2 regions of the Nonomuraea sp. NPDC004580 genome follow, and region 2 is predicted to be linked to the other one. Evidence: riboswitches for the same ligand, from Rfam matches in the RefSeq annotation. Region 2 holds a riboswitch; the other holds the start of a gene.
The links. A riboswitch is a leader RNA that binds a small molecule or an ion and turns the genes downstream of it on or off. The one in region 2 is predicted to bind glycine.
Positions count from the first base shown of each region.

Region 1 (11,589 bases), on a different contig from region 2:
ACGGGCCCGCCGTGCTCCCGCTCGTCCCCGGCCACGAGGGGCCCGCCATCGAGGCGCTGCGGCCCACCCACGTCGGCGGCGTCCCCCGCGACGACGGCGCCGGGGTGCCGGACGACGTGGCGGTCGTGATCTCCACCAGCGGCAGCACGGGCGCCCCGAAGGGCGTGCTGCTCTCGGCCGCCGCCCTGCGCGCCTCGGCGACGGCCTCGCTGCGCCGCGTCGGGGCGGTCAAGGGCGAGCGCTGGCTGTGCTGCCTGCCCGTCGCCCACGTCTCCGGCCTCCAAGTCCTGGTACGCGCCCTGCTCTCCGGCAGCGAGCCGGTGATCCACTCCTCGTTCGACCCCCACGCGGTGCTGGACTCCGGCGCCGACCACGTCTCCATGGTCCCCACCCAGCTCCACCGGCTGGTCGAGATGGGGGCCGACCTGTCGGTGTTCAAGTCGATCGTGCTCGGCGGCGCCGCACCCCGTCCCGGCCTGCTCGACCGGTCGCGTGAGCTGGGCGCCCGGGTGGTGACGACGTACGGGAGCAGTGAGACCTCAGGCGGCTGCGTCTACGACGGACGGCCGCTCGACGGCGTCGACCTCAAGATCGGCGACGACGGCCTGATCAGGATCGCGGGCCCGGTGCTGTTCTCCGGCTACCGCTTCGACCGGCCGCCCGCCCCGCTCGACGGCGGCTGGTTCGTCACCTCCGACCTCGGCGAGCTGGCCGGCGGGCGGCTGCGCGTGCTGGGCCGCGCCGACGACGTCATCAACACCGGGGGCGAGAAGGTGGTGGCCGCCACGGTGACCGCCGTCCTGGCCGCCCACCCGGAGGTGGCCGACGCGGCCGTGATCGGCGTACCCGACCCTGAGTGGGGCGAGCTGGTCACCGCCGTCATCGTCCCCGCCGACCCCGGCGCGCCCCCCACACTTTCGCAATTGCGGGCATTCTGCCGCGATAGGCTGCCTCCTCACGCTGCCCCGCGCGACCTGCGGCTGATGTCCCGGCTGCCCCTGCTGCCGAACGGAAAGACCGATCTGGTACGCCTGAGGGCAGGAACCTGACGAGTTGCGGCTGCGTCATAGTGGGGGAGAAGGAAGGAGCCTTCATGGACCAGACCCGCAAGATGTGGGCATCCGCGGCCGTCGTCGGCGTCATCGTCGTCGGAGGTGCCTCTGTCGCGGCGGCCGCCTCGGCGGGCAAGCTCGACCAGGTCGCGAGGGAGACCCGAGCCGTGGTGGAGAAGGCGACACCGTCCGGCGAGCAGCCGCGTCCCGAGACCACCGACGGCGTCGTGGTCTCCACAGAGGTCAACCCCGACCCCCGCGAGGTGCTCAGATACTGGAGCGACCAGCGGATGGAGGACGCCCAGCCGATGCCGATGCCCGAGGTGGGCAAGCTGGAGACCAGTGACGCGGCGCCGGGCGGGCGCCGTTCCGGCGAGGTCGAGGCGGGAGAGATCGCCGGCCTGCCGGAATAAGACCAGGGTCGGGGCGGTTGGCTATGTGGGCGATCCGCCCCTTTTCACCCCGCATCACTGCGCACGGGAACAAATGACGGCGATTGGCGTTATTGATACTGGTGCGCCGTGCGGACGCGAACCCGCCCCACCACAACCTGCCTGATCGCTTCCACTCCGTACGGAGGAGGTGTCCTCATGCCCAGAACCGCCGTGGCGACCCCACCCGTAACTCTCGACCAGCTCATTGAACGAGGGCGAAACCAGGGTCACCTCTCTCTGGCGGAGCTGCGTGACGCTTTCGCCAAGGCCGGTATCAGCCCCTCTGAAGGCCGCACGATCCTGCGCGAACTCTCAGAGGCCGGCGTGAGCCTGGCCGCCGAGAACGAGCCGTCGCTCAGCACCATCGCCCCCACGCCCAAGAAGGCCACCACCAGGAAGAGCACCTCGCGGGCAAAGACTACCGGCCGTAAGGCCGGCGAGGCAAAAACCTCCGCGAAGACGCAGACGGCCCCCGAGCCCAAGCCGGAGCACATGGAGGACGTCCCCGAGGACGTCGCCATCAACGGTGCCGTCAACGCTGCCGTCAACGGTGCCGTCAACGGGGAGGACCACGACGCCGACAACGAGCCGCTCGACCTGGACGACACCGCGTCCGTCATGGGCGACTCGGTGCACACCTACCTCAAGTCCATCGGCCGCCGCACCCTGCTCACCGCCGCCCAGGAGGTCGAGCTGGCCCGGCGCATCGAGGCCGGCCTGTACGCCGAGTACAAGCTGGAGACCCAGCCCGACCTGCCCGAATCCATGCGCGAGGACCTCCACCTCGTCGTCGAGGACGGCAAGCAGGCCAAGGACCACATGCTGGAGGCCAACCTGCGCCTCGTGGTGTCGGTGGCCAAGAAGTACACCGACCGCGGCATGTCCCTGCTGGACGTCGTCCAGGAGGGCAACCTGGGCCTCATCAGGGCCGTCGAGAAGTTCGACTACACCAAGGGCTTCAAGTTCTCCACGTACGCGATGTGGTGGATCAGGCAGGCCATCCAGCGCGGCTTCGCCGACTCCGCCAGGACGATCCGGCTGCCCGTACACGTGCTGGAGATGCTGTCCAAGCTGTCGCGGGTCGAGCGTGACATGCACCAGCGCCTGGGCCGCGAGCCCACGCCGGAGGAGCTGGCCGTCGAGCTCGACAAGACGCCCGACCAGATCGAGGAACTGCTGCGTACCAGCCGGCAGCCCATCTCGCTCAACGCGACGATCGGCGAGGACGGCGAGACCACGATCGGCGACCTCATCGAGGACGTCGACTCCCCCGAGGCGTCGGAGATCGTCGACCGCCAGCTGCTGGGCGACCAGCTGCGCGGCGTGCTCGACAACCTCTCGCCGCGCGAGTCGAAGATCATGGCCCTGCGCTTCGGCCTCGTGGACGGCAAGCCGCACACCCTCGACGAGATCGGCAAGCACCTGGGACTGACCAGGGAGCGAATCCGCCAGCTCGAGAAGGAGTCGCTCTCCAAGCTCCGCCACCCCAGCAACACCCGCCCACTCCTGGACTGGGCAAGCTAGCACCACCCGCCCGGCTCGATCAGACGGACCGGCACCACCCGCCCGCTGCTTGATCGGGCGGGCTCAGCGAAGAGCCCCGGTGATCCACCGGGGCTCTTCGTCGTTCACGGCCCGCACCGTCGCCTGACGGAGCACCCGCCGCGGGCGGCGGAAGCGTCAGGGCCGTGGGAGAGTCAGCGGGCGGCGGGGACGCGCGACGGGACGCGCGGGATGCCCCAGAGGCGGTTCTCCTCGCGCAGCGTGCGCAGCCGGTTGACCTCGGCCGTCCACATGGCGCCCGCGGGCGTCGCCTTGGCCTTGCGCCGGGCGATGCGGTCGTCGTAGGCCTTCACCCCGAACGTGGCCCGCTGCCCCGCCTCGGCGGCACGCAGCGCCTCGGTCAGCGCGCGGTCGAAGGCCAGCCCCGCGGCACGCAGCTCCACCTCGTCGGCGTCGGCGGCCCGCAGCTCCTGCAGCGTGCGCTCGGCCTCCCTGGCCTTGCCGAGCAACTCGGGGAAGCTTTTGGCTATCTCCTGGTCCGCGTGGTAGCGAACCTCTGCCTCCCGGCTCACCCGCGGACGGAAAAACGCCATCGACCCGGCCCTTTCACGCTGTCGGTACTCGTTCAACCGCCAAGGGTACGCCGTCCCGCGACACGTGCGGAAATCGCCCCGGCGCCAGCGCCTTTACATAGTAAGATGATCACCATGCCCGCCAAGAGACCTCCGGTCCCCCTCTCCCGCGAGCGGATCATCGAGGCCGCGCTGCACATCGCCGACAGCCAGGGCCTGCGCCGCCTCACGATGCGCCGCCTGGGCGACGCGCTGCAGGTCGAGGCGATGGCCATCTATCACCACCTGCCCCGGGGCAAAGAGGCGCTGATGGACGCGCTGGCCGAGCACGTCACGGCCGTCCACGTCGAGCCCGGCCCGACCTGGCAGGAGACGGCCAAGGCGTGGTGCCGGGCGAGCAGGGAGCTGCTGCGCGACCATCCCGGCGTGCTGGCCCTCGCGCTCACCAAGCCGCCCAAGGGCGCCACCATGATCACGATCAGGGAGCAGATCGACCAGCTCACCGACGCGGGCCTGCCCGACGCCGCCGAGGCCGTACGCGCGCTGCGGGCCTTCGTCTTCGGCAGTGTGGCGGTCGAGGTGCAGCAGTCAGGCTGGGCGGACCCCGAAGTCGATGAATGGGTCAGGCGGGACGAAAGAGCCGATGTGGACTTCGAGCGCGGACTCGACGCTCTTCTCAAGGGTTTGCAAACGTGATGCGCGTGGCACGCTTGGCCGGTTATCCTGCATAAGGCACGCTGTGTCGAAGGTCACACGGTTCGGGGACCCTCCTGTAACAGTCCTAACGGACTATGTCGAAACGTGTGACTCAGGTCGCACACTTGCCAGCACAACTACCCGAGCCGGCTCCCGCCCCTCCATCACGGGAGCATCCCACGAGATATCGGAGGCACGCCGATGTGCCCGCACGACCCGGCCTGTCCGGATGCCGAGGCGCCGGACCGCGAAGCGGCCCGCACCCTCGCCAGCCACCCCGAACAGGGGTGGAGCCTGCTCTGCAACGGCGTCGTCCTGTTCGAGGACACCGGCGAGCTCCTGCCCAGCGGCACCGCCATCGCCCCGCACCGCCCTGTCGTAGGCGCGGCCTGACCTGAAGCCGGGCGCCGGGGCACGCCGCCCCCGGCACCACCGCCACCGGCCCGCCGAGGCGCGGCCGAACCCGCTGAGGCACGGCGACGAGCGGCCGGCCGAGTGACCACACCTCCCGGCCGCCACCCCGCCCTCACGGACAGCGAAACGAGCGCCCGACCCTCCGGCCTGGGCGCCGCCTCCGTCGAAGAATCAGCAGCCCGTACGTGGCTCCCGAGGGCTAGGCGTATCGGGTGATCCAGTGTGCGACGATCTCGCCCACCCGGGCGGGGTCCCGTTTCAGGTCGTGCCCCTCCCCCGGCAGCACCACCAGCCGGGTCGCGTCCGCCGCGTCGGGCACACCGAACGGGTCGCGGTCGCCGTTCACCACCAGCACGTCCACCCCGGCCGCACGCAGCTCGTCGGCGCGGGAACGTTCGGGCTTGCCCGGCGGGTGCAGCGGAAAGGCCAGCGCCACCACGGCGGCCGCGCCGACGGCCTTCGCCGTACGGCAGGCCACCCGCGCCCCGTTGCTCCGCCCGCCCTGCACGAGCGGCAGGTCCGGCAGGCGCTTGCGCAGCTCGTCCAGGACGACCTCCCACGCCTCGTCCTGCCGGGCGGGCGAGCCGGGCGCCCGCGCCCCCGCCACCCGGAACGCCTGCGTCACCCGGACCACCGTCGCCCCGGCCTCCAGCGCCGCCGAGCGCACGGCCAGCAGGTCGGGCGCGTCCACGGTGCCGGCCGAGCCGTGGGTCAGCACCAGCAGCAGCCGCGGGTCGCCGGCCTCGTCGATCTCGGCCAGCGCCGGCCCTCTCGGGGTCATCACCTGCATGGCAGCACCGTACCTGCGAAGGATCCCGCGCTAGCTCTCAGGTCGGATGACGGCGCGCCGAGATGGGAGCATCATGGATCTCATGCCAGACAAATCCCTCCGGGACGACTTGCAGGCCACGCTCGAAGCTCGTCGTGATCTGGGCCCGGAGTACGAGGCCGCGCTCATCGACGCGTTCGTCGAGCGCCTCGACGCCACCATCGCCCACCGCGTGCACGCCGAGCTCGAACGGCACGACGCCGTTCCCGGAGGGAAGCGGACCAGCCCGGCCGCGCCGATGGTCCCGATCGTCCTCGGCTCACTGGCCCTCGGCATCCCCCTGACCGGCGTCGCAGGCGCGACCGCGGGCGGCTATGGCCTGGTGGTCGCCTGGCTCGCGATCGTCGTCGTCAACGTGGCAGCCGCCGCAGCCGTCATGCGCCGCCGCTGACCATGCCCGTGACCGGGCCGCTGCTCAAGCGCCACCGAACGCCGCAACCAGACCGGGGCCGCACGCCGCGCATCCTCCGCCGCTGAGCCGCCCGTTACCGGACGCGGGGGTCGCGGTCGTCGGGCGGCGAGCCTGAGCCGCTCTCAGCGGGGATCAGGTGTCGCGGTGGTAGCGGAGGCGGACTTCGGCGGCGAGGGCCTCGTTCTCGTGTTCCAGCCCGTACGTCCACACCCGGTCGGCGTCGTCCGCCCGCCCGCGCAACGGCAGTGTGCGGGCCAGGAGCTCGATGGCGAGGGCGCTGGTCTGGGCGTCGGCGCCGCCTTCGACGCTCTCGGCGAACTCCGCGCAGGCGAGCTCCAGATGCGCGATGCCGAGTTGCACCCGCAGCCCCGGCACCTCGTCCTCAGGCGCGAACTCCAGGGCGTCCAGCAGCACCTCGGCCGCCGCCCCAGGCTCTCCGTGCTCGACCATCAGGTCGGCGAGCCGCTGGGCGGCGTGCGCACCTACCCTCTCGTCCCCCGCCTGCATGCCGGCTTCCATGGCCGCGCGCAGCTCCTTCTCGGCCTCCTCCAGGTTGCCGTCGCGGACGGCGAGCCGGGCCAGGGCGAGGTGGGCGAGCGGCACGTACGCGGGCGTGCCGACCCCCAGCACGGCCTGCCAGGCGGCCCTGGCCTGCTCGTCGCGCTCCTCGCGCTCGAACCCCTGGGCGAGGTGGCAGGCGGCCTGGGCGGCGTATTCGGGATGGCCGGTGGCCAGCGCGGTCCTGGCGGCCTTCCTGGCGGCCTCGACGTCGCCGCGCTGCTCCAGCACGACGGCGAGGCCCACGGCGGCCTGAGCCCTGTCGGGCTCGTCGGGGTCGCCGGCCAGCTCGCCGAGGATGGCCGCCGCGGCGTCGAGGTCGCCGCGTTCGGCCAGGCGGCGGGCGGTGTCGAGAGGTGAGGTCTCCAGCTCTGAGGACGTCAACGGAGCTCCTTGTGGGGACGGTCGCCCTGAGCCTAACGACTTCGAGCGATCATGTCTGCTCACTTGACGCCCTGCGCATGGCGGGCGGGTGGGAGCCCCGCCCGCCAGGAGTCGCTCAGTCCTCGTACGCCTCGAGCGGCGGGCAGGAGCACACCAGGTTGCGGTCGCCGTAGGCCTGGTCGATGCGGCGTACCGGCACCCAGTACTTGCCCTCGCGCAGCGACGGCACCGGGTAGGCGGCCTCGCTGCGGCTGTAGGGGTGCGGCCACTCGTCGGCGCTGACCGACTCGGCCGTGTGCGGCGCGTTGCGCAGCGGGTTGTCGGTCTTGTCGTAGTCGCCGGAGGCCACCTTGGCGATCTCGCCGCGGATGGCGATCATGGCGTCGACGAACCGGTCGAGCTCGGCGAGGTCCTCGCTCTCGGTGGGCTCGATCATCAGCGTGCCGGCCACGGGGAACGACATGGTCGGCGCGTGGAAGCCGTAGTCGATGAGGCGCTTGGCCACGTCGTCCACGGTGACGCCGGTCTCCTTGGTGATCTGCCGCAGGTCGATGATGCACTCGTGCGCGACCAGGCCGCCGCGGCCGGTGTAGAGCACCGGGTAGTGCGGGGCCAGCCGGCGGGCGAGGTAGTTCGCCGACAGGATGGCCTGCTGCGTGGCGGCGGTGAGCCCTTCGGCGCCCATCATCCTGACGTACGCGTACGAGATGGGCAGGATGCCCGCCGACCCGTACGGCGCCGCGGAGACGGGCCCGACCGGCGTGCCGCCGCGCAGCGGGTGGCCGGGCAGGTAGGGGGCCAGGTGGGCGCGGACCGCGACGGGCCCGACGCCGGGGCCGCCGCCGCCGTGCGGGATGCAGAAGGTCTTGTGCAGGTTGAGGTGGGACACGTCGGCCCCGAACTCGCCCGGCTTGGCCAGGCCGACGAGGGCGTTGAGGTTGGCGCCGTCGACGTAGACCTGGCCGCCGACCTCGTGCACCTTGGCGCAGACCTCGGTGATGGACTCCTCGTAGACGCCGTGCGTGGACGGGTACGTCACCATGATCGCGGCCAGCGCGCCGCGGTGCTTGCCGATCTTGGCGTCGAGGTCGGCCAGGTCCACGTTGCCGTCGTCGTCGCAGGCCACGACGACGACCCGCATGCCGGCCATGACGGCGCTGGCGGCGTTGGTGCCGTGGGCGGAGGACGGGATGAGGCACACGTCGCGCTCGCCCTCGCCGTTGGCGCGGTGGTAGGCGCGGATGGCCAGCAGCCCGGCGAACTCGCCCTGGGAGCCGGCGTTCGGCTGGATGGAGACGGCGTCGTAGCCGGTCACCTCGGCCAGCCAGCTCTCCAGGGTGCCGATCAGCTCGCGGTAGCCCTCGGACTGCGCCTCGGGGGCGTAGGGGTGCACGGCCGCGAACTCCGGCCAGGTGATGGGCTCCATCTCGGTGGTCGCGTTCAGCTTCATCGTGCAGGAGCCGAGCGGGATCATGGACCGGTCGAGCGCGATGTCCTTGTCCTGGAGCCTGCGCAGGTAGCGCAGCATCGCGGTCTCGGAGCGGTGCTGGTGGAAGACGGGGTGGGTGAGGTAGTCGCTCTCGCGCAGCAGGGACGCGGGCAGCGCGTCGGGGGCCTGCTCGGGCTCCGTGCCGCCGGTGACGCCGCCGGTGACGCCGCCGGTGATGCCGCCGGTGATGCCGAACGCGGCGCGTACGGCGGCCAGCTCGGTCGCGCCGGTCTTCTCGTCGCAGGCGACGGAGACGTGGTCGGCGTCCACCTGCCAGAGGTTGACGCCCCGCTCGGCGGCGGCGGCGACGACCTCGGCGGCCCTGCCGGGCACGCGGGCGAGCACGGTGTCGAAGAACTCGCCGTGGACGACCTCGACGCCGGCGCCCTTGAGGCTCTCGGCCAGGGCGGTGGCGTGGCGGTGCACGCGGCGGGCGATGCCGCGCAGGCCCTCGGGGCCGTGGTAGACGGCGTACATGCCGGCGATGACGGCCAGCAGCACCTGGGCGGTGCAGATGTTGCTGGTGGCCTTCTCGCGGCGGATGTGCTGCTCGCGGGTCTGCAGGGCCAGCCGGTACGCGGGGTCGCCGTCGGTGTCCACGGACACGCCGACCAGGCGGCCGGGGAGCTGGCGCTGCAGCCCCTCGCGTACGGACATGTACGCCGCGTGCGGCCCGCCGAACCCGAACGGCACGCCGAAGCGCTGCGAGGACCCGACGGCGATGTCGGCGCCCAGCTCGCCCGGGGCCGTGATGAGCGTCAGGGCCAGCAGGTCGGCGGCGGCCACGACGAGCGCGCCGGCCTCGTGCGCGGCGGCGGCCACGGCGCGGAAGTCGCGCAGCCGCCCGGAGGCGCCCGGGTACTGCACGAGGACGCCGAAGCACTCGGGCAGCTCACCGTCCAGCGAGTGCTCGACGAGCGTGATGCCGAGCGGCTCCGCCCTGGTGGCGAGCACGGCCTTGGTCTGCGGCAGCGCGTCGGCGTCCACGACGAACACGTCGCTCTTGCTCTTGCCGGCCCGCCGGGCCAGCGTCATGGCCTCGGCCGCGGCGGTGCTCTCGTCCAGCAGGGACGCGCCGGCGACGGGCAGACCGGTCAGGTCGGAGACGACGGTCTGGAAGTTCAGCAGCGCCTCGAGCCGGCCCTGCGAGATCTCCGGCTGGTACGGCGTGTAGGCGGTGTACCAGCCCGGGTTCTCCAGCAGGTTGCGGCGGATGACGGCGGGGGTGACGGTGTCGTGGTAGCCCAGGCCGATCATGGAGGTGAGCACCTGGTTACGGCCGGCCAGGGCGCGCAGCTCGGCGATGGCCTCGGCCTCGCCGATGGCGGCGGGCAGCTTGAGCCGGTCCTTGACCCTGATCGACTCGGGCACGGCGACGGCCACGAGGTCGGCGACGGACTCGAAGCCCACGGCCTCGAGCATGCGCTGCTGCTCGGGCTCGGAGGGGCCGATATGCCTGGACGAGAACGGCGGAGCTGACAGATCGGTCATGGGGTGTGCCTCCCGAGGCTTACGGAGACCGGCGCCGGGGCGCGGGCGAGTGCCGGATCTCCCCCTCTGTCAGCGCGGCCCCACGTGGTGCGCCGCGACCTGAGAGCTTCACCCCTGCGCAGGGCTTGCACCGTCGGTGAGGCACGCCTGGCGGGCGCGCCTGCTTTCCAGAGTTGCCTCGCCCGAGCGGTACCGGTTGCCTGAGAGATTCCGGGGAGGGTTGCTCCTTCGGCGCCCCGGACCGTGAGGACCGGGGACTCTCCCGCACGGGGTCGTCAGCCTTGCTGTCCTAGATTACTACGGTAAGCCGGGATTGCCGTGCACCGCACCCGCCGTTCCGGGCGCACCTCACCGCAGGTCCGGCGGTGAGGGCCGGACCCCGGGTGACGTTCCGTCGCCGCTTCGCGCCGGTGCGTGCCCTGTCCTGGGCAGCGTGGAACCCGGCGCGAACGTGAGAGACGGGATCAGGTCAGCCGATGCGGCGGGCGCGCCGCCTGCGGGCCAGTTCGTCAGCGGGGTGGTCGGCCGGGACGGTGTCCTCGACCGCCGCGCGTTCCCCCGGCAGCTCCGCGAGGGAGCCCTCGACCTCCCGCCAGACCCGGCCGAGCGCGATGCCGAACACGCCCTGCCCGCCCTGGAGAAGATCTATGACCTCGTCCGCCGAGGTGCACTCGTAGACGCTGACGCCGTCGCTCATGAGCGTGATCTGGGCGAGGTCGGCGACCCCGCGGTCACGCAGGTGCTGGACTGCCGTACGGATCTGCTGCAGCGACACCCCGGTGTCGAGGAGCCGCTTGACGACCTTGAGCACCAGGATGTCGCGGAAGCTGTAGAGCCGCTGCGAGCCCGAGCCGTGCGCGGCCCTGATCGTGGGCTCCACCAGGCCCGTGCGCGCCCAGTAGTCGAGCTGCCTGTAGGTGATGCCGGCCGCGGCGCAGGCCGTGGGCCCGCGGTATCCGATGTCGTCCGGCAGCGCCGTCGGCTGCTCGTCGAAGAGCAGACCCTGCTCCCCGGCACGCTGCCGCGCGCTCTCGCGCCGCACCGGATCTTCCTGGCCGGCCGTCTTTCCCTCGCCGCTGCTGACCGCCACGCGGACCTCCGGCTTTCTCTCATCCCGCGGCCTGATCTGGGGGTTCGTAAAAGGGCGGCCACGGGTTTCACTTGCACCGTAGGACCGTGACCATGCTCAGTCAACGATCCGGCTCGGCGCGTCGTGAAGCGTAAATGCACTGAAATACCTACCCCGCCCTGCCGAAGTCCTCGGGAGTGATCGTGTCAAGGAACTCCCTGAACTTCTCCACCTCGTCCTCCTGGTCGTCGGGGATGATCACCCCGGCCTCCTGGACGACCTCTTCGCTGGCGAAGATGCGCGCCCCCGTGCGCAGGGCGAGCGCGATCGAGTCGGACGGCCGCGCGCTCACCTCCACGCCGTTGGAGAAGACCAGATCGGCGAAGAAGATGCCGTCGCGCAGGGCGACGATGTTGACCGCGCGCAGGCCGACACCCAGGGCGCTCAGCACGTCTCGGAAGAGATCATGGGTGAGCGGCCGCGGCGGCGGCTCCTCCGCCTGGGCCAGGGCGATGGCCGTGGCCTCGGTCATGCCGATCCATATAGGCAGGAACCGCTCCCCGTGTGCCTCCTTGAGCAAGACGATCGGCTGATTTGTGGGCATTTCAACTCGAACGCCCACGACCTCCATCTGCAACACGGGCTGCTCCGTATTCCTGACCGGTCACCCGGCACAGCTCTTCGAA
Region 1 covers NZ_JBEXLH010000029.1:54,592-66,180, forward strand. Annotated here, with positions in the region: gene ABZW11_RS27095 (AMP-binding protein) at 1-1,049, shown strand, start outside; gene ABZW11_RS27100 (hypothetical protein) at 1,094-1,465, shown strand; gene ABZW11_RS27105 (RNA polymerase sigma factor) at 1,643-3,010, shown strand; gene ABZW11_RS27110 (hypothetical protein) at 3,184-3,561, opposite strand; gene ABZW11_RS27115 (TetR/AcrR family transcriptional regulator C-terminal domain-containing protein) at 3,697-4,257, shown strand; gene ABZW11_RS27120 (DUF5999 family protein) at 4,459-4,650, shown strand; gene ABZW11_RS27125 (alpha/beta family hydrolase) at 4,871-5,461, opposite strand; gene ABZW11_RS27130 (hypothetical protein) at 5,544-5,891, shown strand; gene ABZW11_RS27135 (tetratricopeptide repeat protein) at 6,045-6,854, opposite strand; gene gcvP (aminomethyl-transferring glycine dehydrogenase) at 6,970-9,834, opposite strand; glycine riboswitch at 10,012-10,109, opposite strand; gene ABZW11_RS27145 (MerR family transcriptional regulator) at 10,304-10,924, opposite strand; gene ABZW11_RS27150 (bifunctional nuclease family protein) at 11,073-11,543, opposite strand.
Region 1: linked by a shared signal. The riboswitch ahead of gcvP (aminomethyl-transferring glycine dehydrogenase) and the one ahead of gcvT (glycine cleavage system aminomethyltransferase GcvT) in region 2 are both predicted to bind glycine.

Region 2 (11,589 bases):
TCATGAAGGGCCGGGGCCCGGCTCGGCGGGCAGCTCGGCGGGCCCCGGCGGGTGGGTCAGGAGTCGCCCGCGGTCAGGGCGGTGTACTCCTCAGGTGAGAGCAGCTCCTCGGGGTCGCCCTCCACGCGGACCTTGAACATCCAGCCCTCGCCGTACGGGTCGCTGTTGGCCAGGCTCGGGTCGTCCACGACCGCCTGGTTGACCTCGACGACCTCACCGCCGACCGGCGTGTAGATCTCGTTCACCGACTTGGTCGACTCCACCTCGCCGACGGAGTCACCCGGCTCGACGTTGCTGCCGACCTCGGGGAGCTGCACGTAGACGACGTCACCAAGGGAGTCGGCGGCGAAGGCCGTGATGCCGACGGTCACGGTGACGCTGTCCTCGACACCGCGCACCCACTCGTGCTCCTTGGTGTAGCTCAGGTCGTCAGGGATGTTGCTCACTTGTTCCTCCTGTAAAAGGGCAGCTCGACCAGGTCCACAGGTTCATGGCTGCCCCGGATGTCCACAGCCAGACCTGAATCGGCGCCGGTGTCCACGTAGGCCATCGCGATGGGCTTGCCCAGACTCTGGGAAGGCGCACCGCTGGTGACCTCGCCGACGACGGCGCCGTCTCGGGTGACCGGGTAACCGTGGCGCGGCACCCGGCGGCCCCGCGCGACCAGGCCGACGAGCCGGCGCCGTGGCTGGTCGTCCTTGACCGCCTCGAGCGCAGACCGGCCGACGAAGTCACCGGGCTTGTCGAATTTCACCACCCTGCCCAGCCCCGCGTCGAACGGGGTCAGCTCCGCGTTGAGCTCGTTGCCGTACAGCGGCATGCCCGCCTCCAGGCGGAGCGTGTCGCGGCTGGACAGGCCCGCGGGCTTGAGCCCGTACGGCTCGCCGGCCGCCGTGAGCGCGTGCCAGAGCGGGACGGCGTCCTCGCCCGCGACGAACAGCTCGAAGCCGTCCTCGCCGGTGTAACCGGTACGGGCGATGAGCGCCTGCCGGCCGTCCACCGTGCCGGGCAGGCCGGCGTAGTACTTGAGCCCGGCCAGGTCGGCGTCGGTGAGCGTGGCCAGGATCTCCTGCGAGCGCGGGCCCTGGACGGCGATCAGCGCGTACCGGCCGGAGCGGTCCTCGACCACCGCGTCGTACGCCTTCGCGCGCTCCTGCAGCTCGCGGGCGACCTTCTCGTAGTTGGAGGCGTTCGCCACGACCATGAACTCCTCGTCACCGAGCCGGTAGACGATGAGGTCGTCGAGCACGCCGCCGCGCTCGTTCACGATCATGGTGTAGCGGGCCCGGCCGGCGGCCAGCGCCGACAGGTGGCCGACCAGCGCGTAGTCGAGCGCCTCGGCGGCCTGCGGGCCGGTCAGGAAGATCTCGCCCATGTGCGACAGGTCGAACAGACCGGCCGCCTCGCGGACGGCTCGGTGCTCGGCGGACTCGCTGCCGTACCGGAGGGGCATGAGCCAGCCGGCGAAGTCGGTCAGGGTGGCGCCGAGGCTCTCGTGAACGTCTCGGAGCGGTGTCGGTCGGGACATTGGACGCACCTCAGGACAGGAGTGGATGCCAGCATCCTCCCCCTCTGTCATCGGTGCCTGAGAGCTTCGCCCGACTTTTGCCGGACTTTCACCTTCGGCGAGGCCGCGGGGCCTGCTTTCCAGAGACACCGTAGCCGTGCGGTCCTTTGCCTTGAGAGGTTCGCGGGGAGGGCTTGCTCCTTCAGGGGCCCTGACCGGCTGTCAGGGCACTCTCCCGCACGGTTTCGTCGGTGATGTCCGCCAGCCTAGTGGGGATATGGGGCTGTTGTCGCGTTCGCAGTTCAACAGGCCGCGACCAGCGTCTCGAAGAGCGCCCGATCCTCCGCCACCTCAGGGTGCCACTGCACCGCCATCGCGAACCCGGCGCCCTCCAGCTCCACCGCCTCGATCGTGCCGTCCGCCGCCGTCGCGGTGACCGACAGGTCAGGCGCGAGCCGGTCCACGCCCTGGTGGTGGTAGTGCGGCACCGGCAGCGGCTCCGTGCCCAGCGCCTTCGCCAGGCGCGAGCCGGGGACGGGCGTCACCGGCAGGTCGCCGAAGCGCCCAGGGCCTGGGCAGTGGCCGGTGTGGCCCACGACGTCCGGCAGGTGCTGGTGCAGGCTGCCGCCGAGCGCCACGTTCAGCACCTGGAGCCCCCGGCAGACGCCCAGGTAGGGCAGCCCGGCGTCGAGCGCCGCGCGCAGCAGCGCGAACTCCGCCTCGTCGCGGAACTCCCGCACGTAGCCGGTGCGCTCGTGCGGGGCCGCGGCGTACCTGGCCGGGTCGATGTCGCCGCCGCCCGCCAGCACGAGCCCGTCCAGCCGGCCCACGAGCGCGGCGGGCTCACCGGCCGGCGGCAGCACGACCGGCTGCCCGCCGGCCGCCGCCACCTTCTCCACGTACGCGTACGGCAGCAGCGCGGCAGGCGTGTCCCGCCACACCGTGAACGTGGCCTGCTCGACGTAGCAGGTGATGCCGATGACCGGACGCCGCATGGCGTGCCCCCCTCTAGAGCGGCGTGACGTACGCGCCGGAGATGCCGCCGTCCACCAGGAACTCGCTGGCCGTGACGAACGAGGCGTCGTCGCTGGCGAGGAACGCCGCCGCCGCCGCGATCTCCGACGCCTCCGCGAAGCGGCCGACCGGCACGTGCACCAGCCGCCGCTGCGCCCGCTCCGGGTCCTTGGCGAACAACTCCTGGAGCAAGGGCGTGTTCACCGGGCCTGGACACAGCGCGTTCACTCTGATGCCCTCCCTGGCGAACTGCACACCCAGCTCACGCGACATCGCGAGCACGCCGCCCTTGGAGGCGGTGTAGGAGATCTGCGAGGTCGCCGATCCCATCACCGCCACGAACGACGCCGTGTTGATGATCGAGCCCTTGCCCTGCCGCCGCATGTACGGGATGACGTGCTTGCAGCACAGGTAGACGCTGGTCAGGTTCACCTCCTGGACGCGGCGCCAGGCGTCGATGCCGGTCTCCAGGATCGAGTCGTCGTCGGGCGGCGAGATGCCGGCGTTGTTGAAGGCGATGTCCACGCTGCCGTACGTCTCGTACGCGGTGGCGAACATGCGGACGACGTCGTCCTCACTCGTGACGTCGGCCCGCACGAACAGGCCGCCGACCTCGCTCGCGGCCTGCTTGCCCGCCTCCTCGTCGACGTCCGCGCAGACGACCTTGGCGCCCTCCTCGGCGAACCGGCGGGCCGTGGCCAGCCCGATGCCGCCCGCCGCGCCCGTGATGACCGCCACCCGATCCTGCAACCGCTGCATCCCGTGTCACTCCGTTGCGATGAAGACGTTCTTGACCTCGGTGAACGCCGCCAGGGCGTCCGCGCCGAGCTCCCTGCCGAGTCCGGACTGCTTGAAGCCGCCGAACGGGGTCCAGTAGCGGACGGAGGAGTGGGAGTTGACCGACAGCGCCCCCGACTCGACGGCCCTGGCCACCCGCAGCGCCCGCCCCACGTCGCGGGTCCAGATGGAGCCGCTCAGCCCGTACGGGGTGTCGTTGGCGATGCGGACGGCGTCGGCCTCGTCCTCGAACCTGGCCACCGACAGGACGGGCCCGAAGATCTCCTCGGTGAACGCCCGGTCGGTGACCTCGGGGGTCAGCACGGTCGGCGGGAACCAGTAGCCCCTGCCCTCGGGGCACGAGCCCTGCACGTAGGGGTCGCCGTCGACGAAGCTCGCGACGCGGGCCAGGTGCTCGGCGCTGATGAGGGGGCCCATCTCGGTGGCCTCGTCGCGCGGATCGCCGACCTTGACGCCCAGCACGGCGGGGGCGAGCAACGACATGAACTCGTCGTACACGCTCGACTGGACGAGCAGGCGGGAGCGGGCGCAGCAGTCCTGGCCCGAGTTGTCGAACACCGCGTACGGCGCCGTCGCCGCCGCCTTCTCCAGGTCGGCGTCGGCGAAGACGATGTTGGCCGACTTGCCGCCCAGCTCCAGCGTCACCCGCTTGACCTGGCGCGCCGCCTTCGCCGCGATCTCCTTGCCCACCTCGGTCGAGCCGGTGAACACGATCTTCGCCACGCCGGGATGCTCGACCAGGCGGGCGCCCGCGACCTCCCCTGCCCCAGGCAGCACCTGGAGCACCCCCTCGGGGAGGCCCGCCGCCAAGGCCAGCTCGGCCAGCCTCAGCGCCGTCAGCGGGGTCCACTCGGCCGGCTTCACGATCACCGTGTTGCCGGCCGCCAGCGCGGGGGCCACGCCCCACGACATGATCAGCATCGGGAAGTTCCACGGCACGATGACCCCGACCACGCCCAGCGGCTCGTGGAAGGTGACGTCCACGCCGCCCGCGACCGGGATCTGCCTGCCGTGCTCGCGCTCGGGCGCGCCCGCGTAGAAGTGCAGCACGTCGCGTACGGCGCCGGCCTCCCAGCGGGCGTTGCCGATCGGGTGCCCGGCGTTGGCCAGCTCAAGCTCGGCCAGCTCCGCGCCGTGCGCGTCCACCAGGTCCGCGAACCTGCGCAGCAGCCTCGCCCGGTCACCCGGCGCGACCGCGCGCCAGCCCGCGTACGCCTTCCTGGCACGCTCCACGGCCCGGTCGACCTCGGCCGCGTCGGCGAGCTCGACGTCGGCCAGCACCTCTTCCGTGGCCGGATTCACGATCTTCATGCGAGCCCGTCACATCCGCTCGAAACCACGGAACATCTCCCAGTCCGTCACCGCCGCGTCGAATGCGGCCAGCTCCACCCGCGCGTTGTTGGCGTAGTGCTCGACCACGTCCTCGCCGAACGCCTCCTTGGCCAGCTTCGACCCCTCGAACACGGCCAGCGCCTCGCGCAACGTCGCCGGCACCCGCTCCGCCCCCGAGGCGTAGGCGTTGCCCGCGTACGCATCCTCCAGCGGCAGCTCCGCGTCGATGCCGTGCAGCCCCGCCGCGATCAGCCCCGCCACCGCCAGGTACGGGTTCACATCGCCGCCCGGCACGCGGTTCTCCACCCGCAGCGACAGGCCGTGGCCGACCAGGCGCAGCGAGCAGGTGCGGTTGTCCACGCCCCACTTGAGCGCCGTGGGGGCGAAGCTGCCGGGCACGAAACGTTTGTAGGAGTTGATGTTGGGCGCGTACAGCAGGGTCAGCTCCCGCATCGCGGCCAGCTGCCCGGCCACGAAGCCCGCACCGAGCTGGGACAGCCCGTACGGCCCCTCGCCCGCCATCACCGGGTCGCCGTCCACGCTGCGCAGCGAGATGTGGATGTGGCAGGAGTTGCCCTCGCGCTGGTTCGGCTTGGCCATGAACGTGATCGACCGGCCCTCCTGGGCGGCGATCTCCTTGGCGCCCGTCTTGTAGATGACGTGGTTGTCGCAGGTCGCCAGCGCCTCGGCGTACCGGAAGGCGATCTCGTGCTGGCCCAGGTTGCACTCGCCCTTGGCCGACTCGACGTAGAGGCCCGCGCCCTCCATCTCGCGCCTGATCCGGCGCAGCAGCTTCTCGACGCGGCCGGTGCCGAGCAGCGAGTAGTCGACGTTGTAGAGGTTCGCGGGGGTCAGGTCGCGGTACGCGCGGCGCCAGGCGTCCTCGTAGGTGTCGTCGTAGATGACGAACTCCAGCTCCGTGCCGACGTACGCGGCCAGGCCCCGCTCGTGCAGCCGGGCGAGCTGGCGGCGCAGGATCTGACGCGGCGAGGCGGTCACCTCGGCGCCGCCCTCCCACGCGAGGTCGGCCATGACCAGCGCGGTGCCCTCGTGCCAGGGCACCCGGCGCAGCGTGGAGAGGTCGGGCTTCATGACGAAGTCGCCGTAACCCCGCTCCCAGGACGACATGGCGTAACCCGGGACGGTGTTCATGTCCACGTCGACGGCCAGCAGGTAGGTGCAGCCCTCGGAGCCGTGCTGCAGCACCTCGTCGAGGAAGTAGCGCGCGGACAGCCGCTTGCCCTGCAACCTGCCCTGCATGTCGGCGAGCGCGAGGAGCACGGTGTCGATCCGGCCGGCGGCGATCTCGTCGCGCAGCTCGGTCACGGACAGGAAGCCGCTGCTCGCACGATCGCTCACGCTACGTCGCTCCGATCTGGCCTGACGCGCTTTCCCGCTGATTGGGCTAGTCTCAGACCATTGATGTGCATGGTGGGATCACTTGTCAAGGCCTGAGGACACGTTGGACGAGTCGGCGCGTTTGATGACGGTGTTGCGGCCGGTCAGGGCCGGCAACGCCTTCGAGGAGACGGTCGAGCGGCTGCTCCAGGCGATCAAGCTCGGCGTCGTCCCGCCGGGGGGCAAGCTGCCGCCCGAGCGCGAGCTGGCCGTCCAGCTCGGCATCAGCCGGGTCACCTTGCGTGAGGCCATCAGGGCGCTGTCCGACGCCGGGTACCTCGACGTGCGCAGGGGGCGCTATGGCGGGGCCTTTGTGACGTACCGGCCGCCCGAGCCCGACGCCGGCAAGGCCCGCGAGGCCCTCCAGGAGATGGGGGCCGACGAGCTGTCCGACGCGCTCACCTTCCGGCTCGCCGTCGAATGCGGCGCCGCCCAGGTGCTCGCCGCCTCGCCGCTCAGCGACGCCACCCGCGAGGCGCTGCTGCGCCGGCTCACCGAGCTGAACGCCGCCGGGCTCGACGACTATCGCCGCCTCGACACCGCCTTCCACCTGTCCATCGCCGAGCTGACCGGCTCTTCCCTGCTCGCCGCCAGCTGCGCCGACGCCCGCTCCCGGGTCAGCGACCTGCTCGACGCCATCCCCATGCTGCAGGTCAACCTCGACCACGCCGCCGTACAGCACCGGGCCATCGTGGACGCCATCCTCGCCGCCGACCCCGACGCCGCCAGGCGGGCCGTCGCCGAGCACCTGGAGGGCACCGCCGCGCTGCTGCGCGCGTTCCTGGCGTGACCCGACCGGTTTGTGCGGCTCGTACCATCGATCTCAAGGTCATGGGGCACTGGTTTCAGCACAGCATCGTCGCCACAGGACGGCTTCCGCTGTTCTGCTACTTCGTCATGCTCATCGTGGCCTTCATCGCCACCCGCATCAACGTCCGGCTGATCAGGGCGAAGATCGGCTGGTTCCGTAACTTCACCGTCGGCGAGATGCACATCCACCACGTGGTGTTCGGCGTCGTGCTCATGCTGATCGGCGGCGTCGCGCTCATCGTCTCGCCCGGCTCCCAGGTCGGCACCGCCGCCGCCGCGTCCGTCTTCGGAGTGGGGTCCGCGCTCGTGCTCGACGAGTTCGCGCTCATCCTGCACCTGCACGACGTCTACTGGGAGGAGGAGGGGCGCACCTCGGTCGACGCCGTGTTCATCGCGATCGCCGTCAGCGGGCTGCTGCTCATCGGCCTGCGGCCCCTCACCTGGGACTACGGCACTCCCGTCGTCAACCCGGCCGCGCTCATCGTGGCCAACCTCGTCCTCGCCGTCGTCACTCTGCTCAAGGGCAAGATCTGGACGGGCATGGCCGGGCTGTTCGTCCCGCCCATGCTGCTGGTGGGCGCCATCCGGCTGGCGCGGCCCGGCTCCCCGTGGGCCCGCTGGTTCCTCGCCGGGCGGTCGCCCCGCAAGCTCGCCAAGGCCGTACACCGGGAGGAACGATGGCGCCGGCCGGTCATCCGGGCGAAAATCGCCTTCCAGGAGTTCCTCTCCGGCCGCCACGACCTCCCCTCCACCCGCCGCACTCGTCGCTCCCGAACGTGAGGCGTTCAACGATGTGACTTCAGGACGGCTCGGCGCACCCGTGACATGGGCTTGGAGCAGACACCGGGCGTAGGGTCTACGGCCGGGCACGGGCTTACAGGGCGGCCACCGAGCGCAGGGCCAGCCCCGTGCCCAGGACGATCACCATCGCAGCAGTCCCCATCGGCGCCAGCCCCGACAACCGCGCGGCCAGCCGCCGTCCCTTCGCGGCCCGCCGCTCCAGCCGGTCCACGAGTCTGACGAGGAGCAGGCCGGTCACGGTGAGCGTCGCCGCCATCCCGAGACCGTAGGCGGTGACCAGCGCCACCCCGAACCAGGTCCGGCCGAGCGCGATCGCGCCGAGGAGCACGATGAGCGCCGACGGACTCGGCACCAGCCCTCCCGCCACCCCCAACCCCACCAACCCACCCCGCCTACCACCGTGCCCATGGCCACGGCCGAAAGTGTGGCCGTGCCCATGGCCGTGGCCGTGGCCGGACGTGTGGGGGTGGGTGTGTTCGTGGTGGTCTTCTGGGTGGTGGCGGGTGGTGAGGAGGAGGCGGAGGCCGATCAGGGCGATCAGGGCGCCGCTGGCCACGCCGAGCCAGCCCAGCACCGTCTCGCCGGCCAGCGCCGTGAAGACGGTCAGCAGCAGGCCCACCACCAGCACTCCGGCCGTGTGGGTGGCCGTCACCGTCGCGCCCACCACCAAGGCGTCGCGGGGGCGTCCACGGCGACCGGCCAGGTACGCGGCCATGATGGTCTTGCCATGGCCCGGGATCAGCGCGTGCCCTGCCCCGAGGACGACCGCCAGCCCCACCGCCAGCAGCCCCAACGGCACCGTCAGCGTGTCCGAGCCGATCAGCGCGGTGAACGTGCGATCCAAGGCGGCCAACGCAGCCCCGACCGGCCCGCCGATCTCGATCCCCAGCCCGCCGGGCAGCGTGGCGCCGGGCCCGCCTCCTGCGCCGCCGGGTAGCGCGTCGCCGGGGTCGGCTTTGTGGCTGCCGGGCGGCGTGGCGGCGGTCTCGTTCCCTTCGCTGCCGGGCGGTGGTGGGTCTGTGGCATGGGAGACGGTGAAGGTGGCGGTGCGCTGGTCGAGGGGGTCCGTCAGGAGGTCGTCGGGGTAGGTGCGCAGTTCTTGGCTGATGCTCGTCGCAGGCACCGAGGAGGCGGTCAGGCGCACGCCGTCCCCTGTGGCGGTGATCTCGCGCCAGCCGAGTCTGTCCTGCTCGAATCCGTCGGTGAAGGTCACGGCCCCTGATGCGCGGACCTCGGCGACGAGCCGGCAGGACAGGCGGCTGGTCCGCAGCCCGCCCTCACCGGGCGCGTACGCGAACGCCGCGGACTCCACCCGCCACGGCACGACCCGGCCCGCCACCTGGAGCCGCTGGGCGGCGGCCAGCGCGGCGCATCGGCGGGCGGCGTAGGCGGAGCCGGCGGCGCTCACCTCCGGCTCGGCCTGAACGGTGGGCAGTTCGGCCAGATCCACGACGGCGAGGTTCCGGACGTGGGCGGGCGTGACCCGCAGCCCGTTGTAGTGATTGACCGTGAACCGCCCCAGCGGATGCGCCACCACGCCGACCTGCGGCGCGCTCGCCTGAGCGGCGGCGGTGTCGCCGGGCGGCAGCGCGCCGCCCAGGGGCAGGCCCAGAGACAGGCTCAGGGACAGGCCCAAGGTCAGGAGGGCGGTGACGGTGAGGAGGAGGGCGCGTCTCATGAGAACCTCGCCAGGGCCGGGAGGTCGGGGTCGAAGCCGCGGCCGGGGTGCGCGTAGGAGGTCTTGGTGAGGCCGAGGGAGCGTTCTATGCGGGTGCGGTGGTAGGTGTGTAGCGGGTTCTTCCAGCCTGTTCCGGTGGCGCGTTCTGCGTAGGGGAGGGCTTTCTCGGGGGCGCCGGCCTTGAAGAGGGACCAGGCCAGGGCGTCGGCGGCCACCAGGTTGGGGTTGCGGGTGTATTCCGCCCTTGCGTGGCGGACGGCGGCCTTCGGGTCGCCGTGGTCGGCTTCGAACTCGGCCCAGGTCAGGTCGTCGCGCACTCCGGCGGCCTCGTAGAGCTTGCGCTGGGCTTCGAGGAGGGTCCAGTCGGCGGGGAGGCCGGCTTTGATGCGGATCTCGCCCTGCTCGATGAGGTACTGGGGGAGGGGGAGCCGTTGGACCACCTGGTCGTACAGGGACAGGGCTTCGGTCAGGCGGCCGTCCAAGGCGGCGACCTTGGCTTGGCCGGCGAGAGCCGGGGTGTAGGCGGGGTAGGTGTTCAGGGCGTCGGCGTAGTGGCGGGCGGCGGTTTCCACGTCTCCCTCGTGGAGGGCCAGTTCGCCCTGGTAGTAGCGGGCGTAGGCGCGGTCGGCGGGGAGCCAGGCGTCCTCGTGGGCGTAGTCGAGGTACGTGCGGGCCGTCTCCACGTCCCCGCGCAGCTCGGCGGCGTAGGACGCGCGGGTGAAGGCGGCCACACCCGGGCGCAGGGCCATCATCGTGTCCACGGCCTGCTGGGCGGCGCGCAGGTCGCCCAGCTGGGTGCGGGCGTCGGCGAGCACGCCGTACGCGGCGGCCGCGTACGGGTTGGCGGCGATGGCGCTCCCGGCCAGCTCGGCGGCCCTGGCGAACTCGTGCCTGGCCGCCGCCAGTGCGGCCTGCCCCGTGAGCACCGCGTCGTCCTTCGGGGCGATCTTCGCGGCCGTGGCCAGCGCGCCTTCCGCCTTCGTGTACGCGGATGGGTCGCCGGTGAGGCGTGCCTGGTCGATGTGGCGGATGGCGAGCTCGGCCCAGCCCCTGTGGTCGCCGGGCAGCCGCCTGAGCCGTTCCTGCAGGGTCTCCCGGCGGGGCGGGCCGGCCGCCGGCGCGGGCGTCGGGGCCGATGAGAAGGAGACGAGGGTGATGAGCACCGCCCCTACGAGGGCGAGTCCGGCGAAGAGGGCGAGGGCACGCATGTGCTGAGCCTCCAGAGGGGGCCGCGGCGGGTGGGGTGAGCCGGCCGGCTGTGACGGGGGCACGGCCGGCCGGCTCCTTTCCGGTGGCGGCAGACGTTGGGAGACGGGAGGTCTGCCGCCGGGGGAGGACCGGCCGGTTCGGAGAGGAGACCGGCCGGTCGACGATCGTCAGCGCTGGTTGACGGCCACGTTGCTCGGCAGCGGGATGTACGGGAACGCGGGCAGCATCGGCTTGTCGTTGGCGTCCACCTTGTCCGTCAGTCCGGCCACCAGCTTGCCGCTCTGCGCGGCCCCGGCCACGGCCTGGAGCGAGATGTCCACGACGTCGTCGGTGAGCCGCCGGCCGTTCGGGAAGCCCTGGAGGTCACCGCCGAGCACGCCGAGCCGGTTCGGGTCCTTGGCCGGCGGGACCGACATGTTGAGCCTGAGCATCTCCGAGGGCCGCAGCTTGCCGGCGTCCTTGTTGAGCACCTGCGAGTTGAGGTCGGCCTTGATGGGGCCGTTCTGCTTGGCGATGCCGGTCAGGAAGATCTCGACGAGGTCGGCGCGCGGGGTGGCGGGCGCCTTGATGCCGTAGACGGCCTGCAGCAGCCTGGCCACCTCGGGGTCGGTGACGCGGTCCACGAGCGCCTTGACGCCGGCGTCCTTGGAGGGGTCGAGCGCGTTGTAGGCGTCCTTGAGCCCGGCGGCGGCCACCAGCTCGTTGACCAGCGGGTTGCACAGGCGGGAGACCTGCACGTACGAGCTGCCGTTGAACTTGTCGGTGGTGGAGCAGACGCCGATCACGGGGTTGCGCTTGGGGTCGCCCTTGAGCGCGACCTCGGCGGCGGGGACCTGGACGGCCACGGTGTTGACGTTGTAGCCCTTGAGCGTGTCCTGGCCGACGAGGGACAGGTTGCCCCCGTACAGGAAGTCGAACACGCGCAGGTCGAGGAAGAACGCCTCGTCCGACTGCCCGGCGAAGCTCTTCCCGCCGCCCGGCAGGGTCTTGATGGCCTGGTCGCGCAGGGCGCCGTAGTCGGGCATCGAGGCGCGGCCGACGT
Region 2 covers NZ_JBEXLH010000025.1:54,660-66,248, forward strand. Annotated here, with positions in the region: gene gcvH (glycine cleavage system protein GcvH) at 57-446, opposite strand; gene gcvT (glycine cleavage system aminomethyltransferase GcvT) at 443-1,528, opposite strand; glycine riboswitch at 1,658-1,755, opposite strand; gene ABZW11_RS24885 (gamma-glutamyl-gamma-aminobutyrate hydrolase family protein) at 1,810-2,502, opposite strand; gene ABZW11_RS24890 (3-oxoacyl-ACP reductase) at 2,516-3,280, opposite strand; gene ABZW11_RS24895 (aldehyde dehydrogenase family protein) at 3,287-4,630, opposite strand; gene ABZW11_RS24900 (glutamine synthetase family protein) at 4,640-6,010, opposite strand; gene ABZW11_RS24905 (FCD domain-containing protein) at 6,135-6,839, shown strand; gene ABZW11_RS24910 (hypothetical protein) at 6,881-7,639, shown strand; gene ABZW11_RS24915 (sulfite exporter TauE/SafE family protein) at 7,734-9,338, opposite strand; gene ABZW11_RS24920 (hypothetical protein) at 9,335-10,546, opposite strand; gene ABZW11_RS24925 (DUF4331 domain-containing protein) at 10,715-11,589, opposite strand, start outside.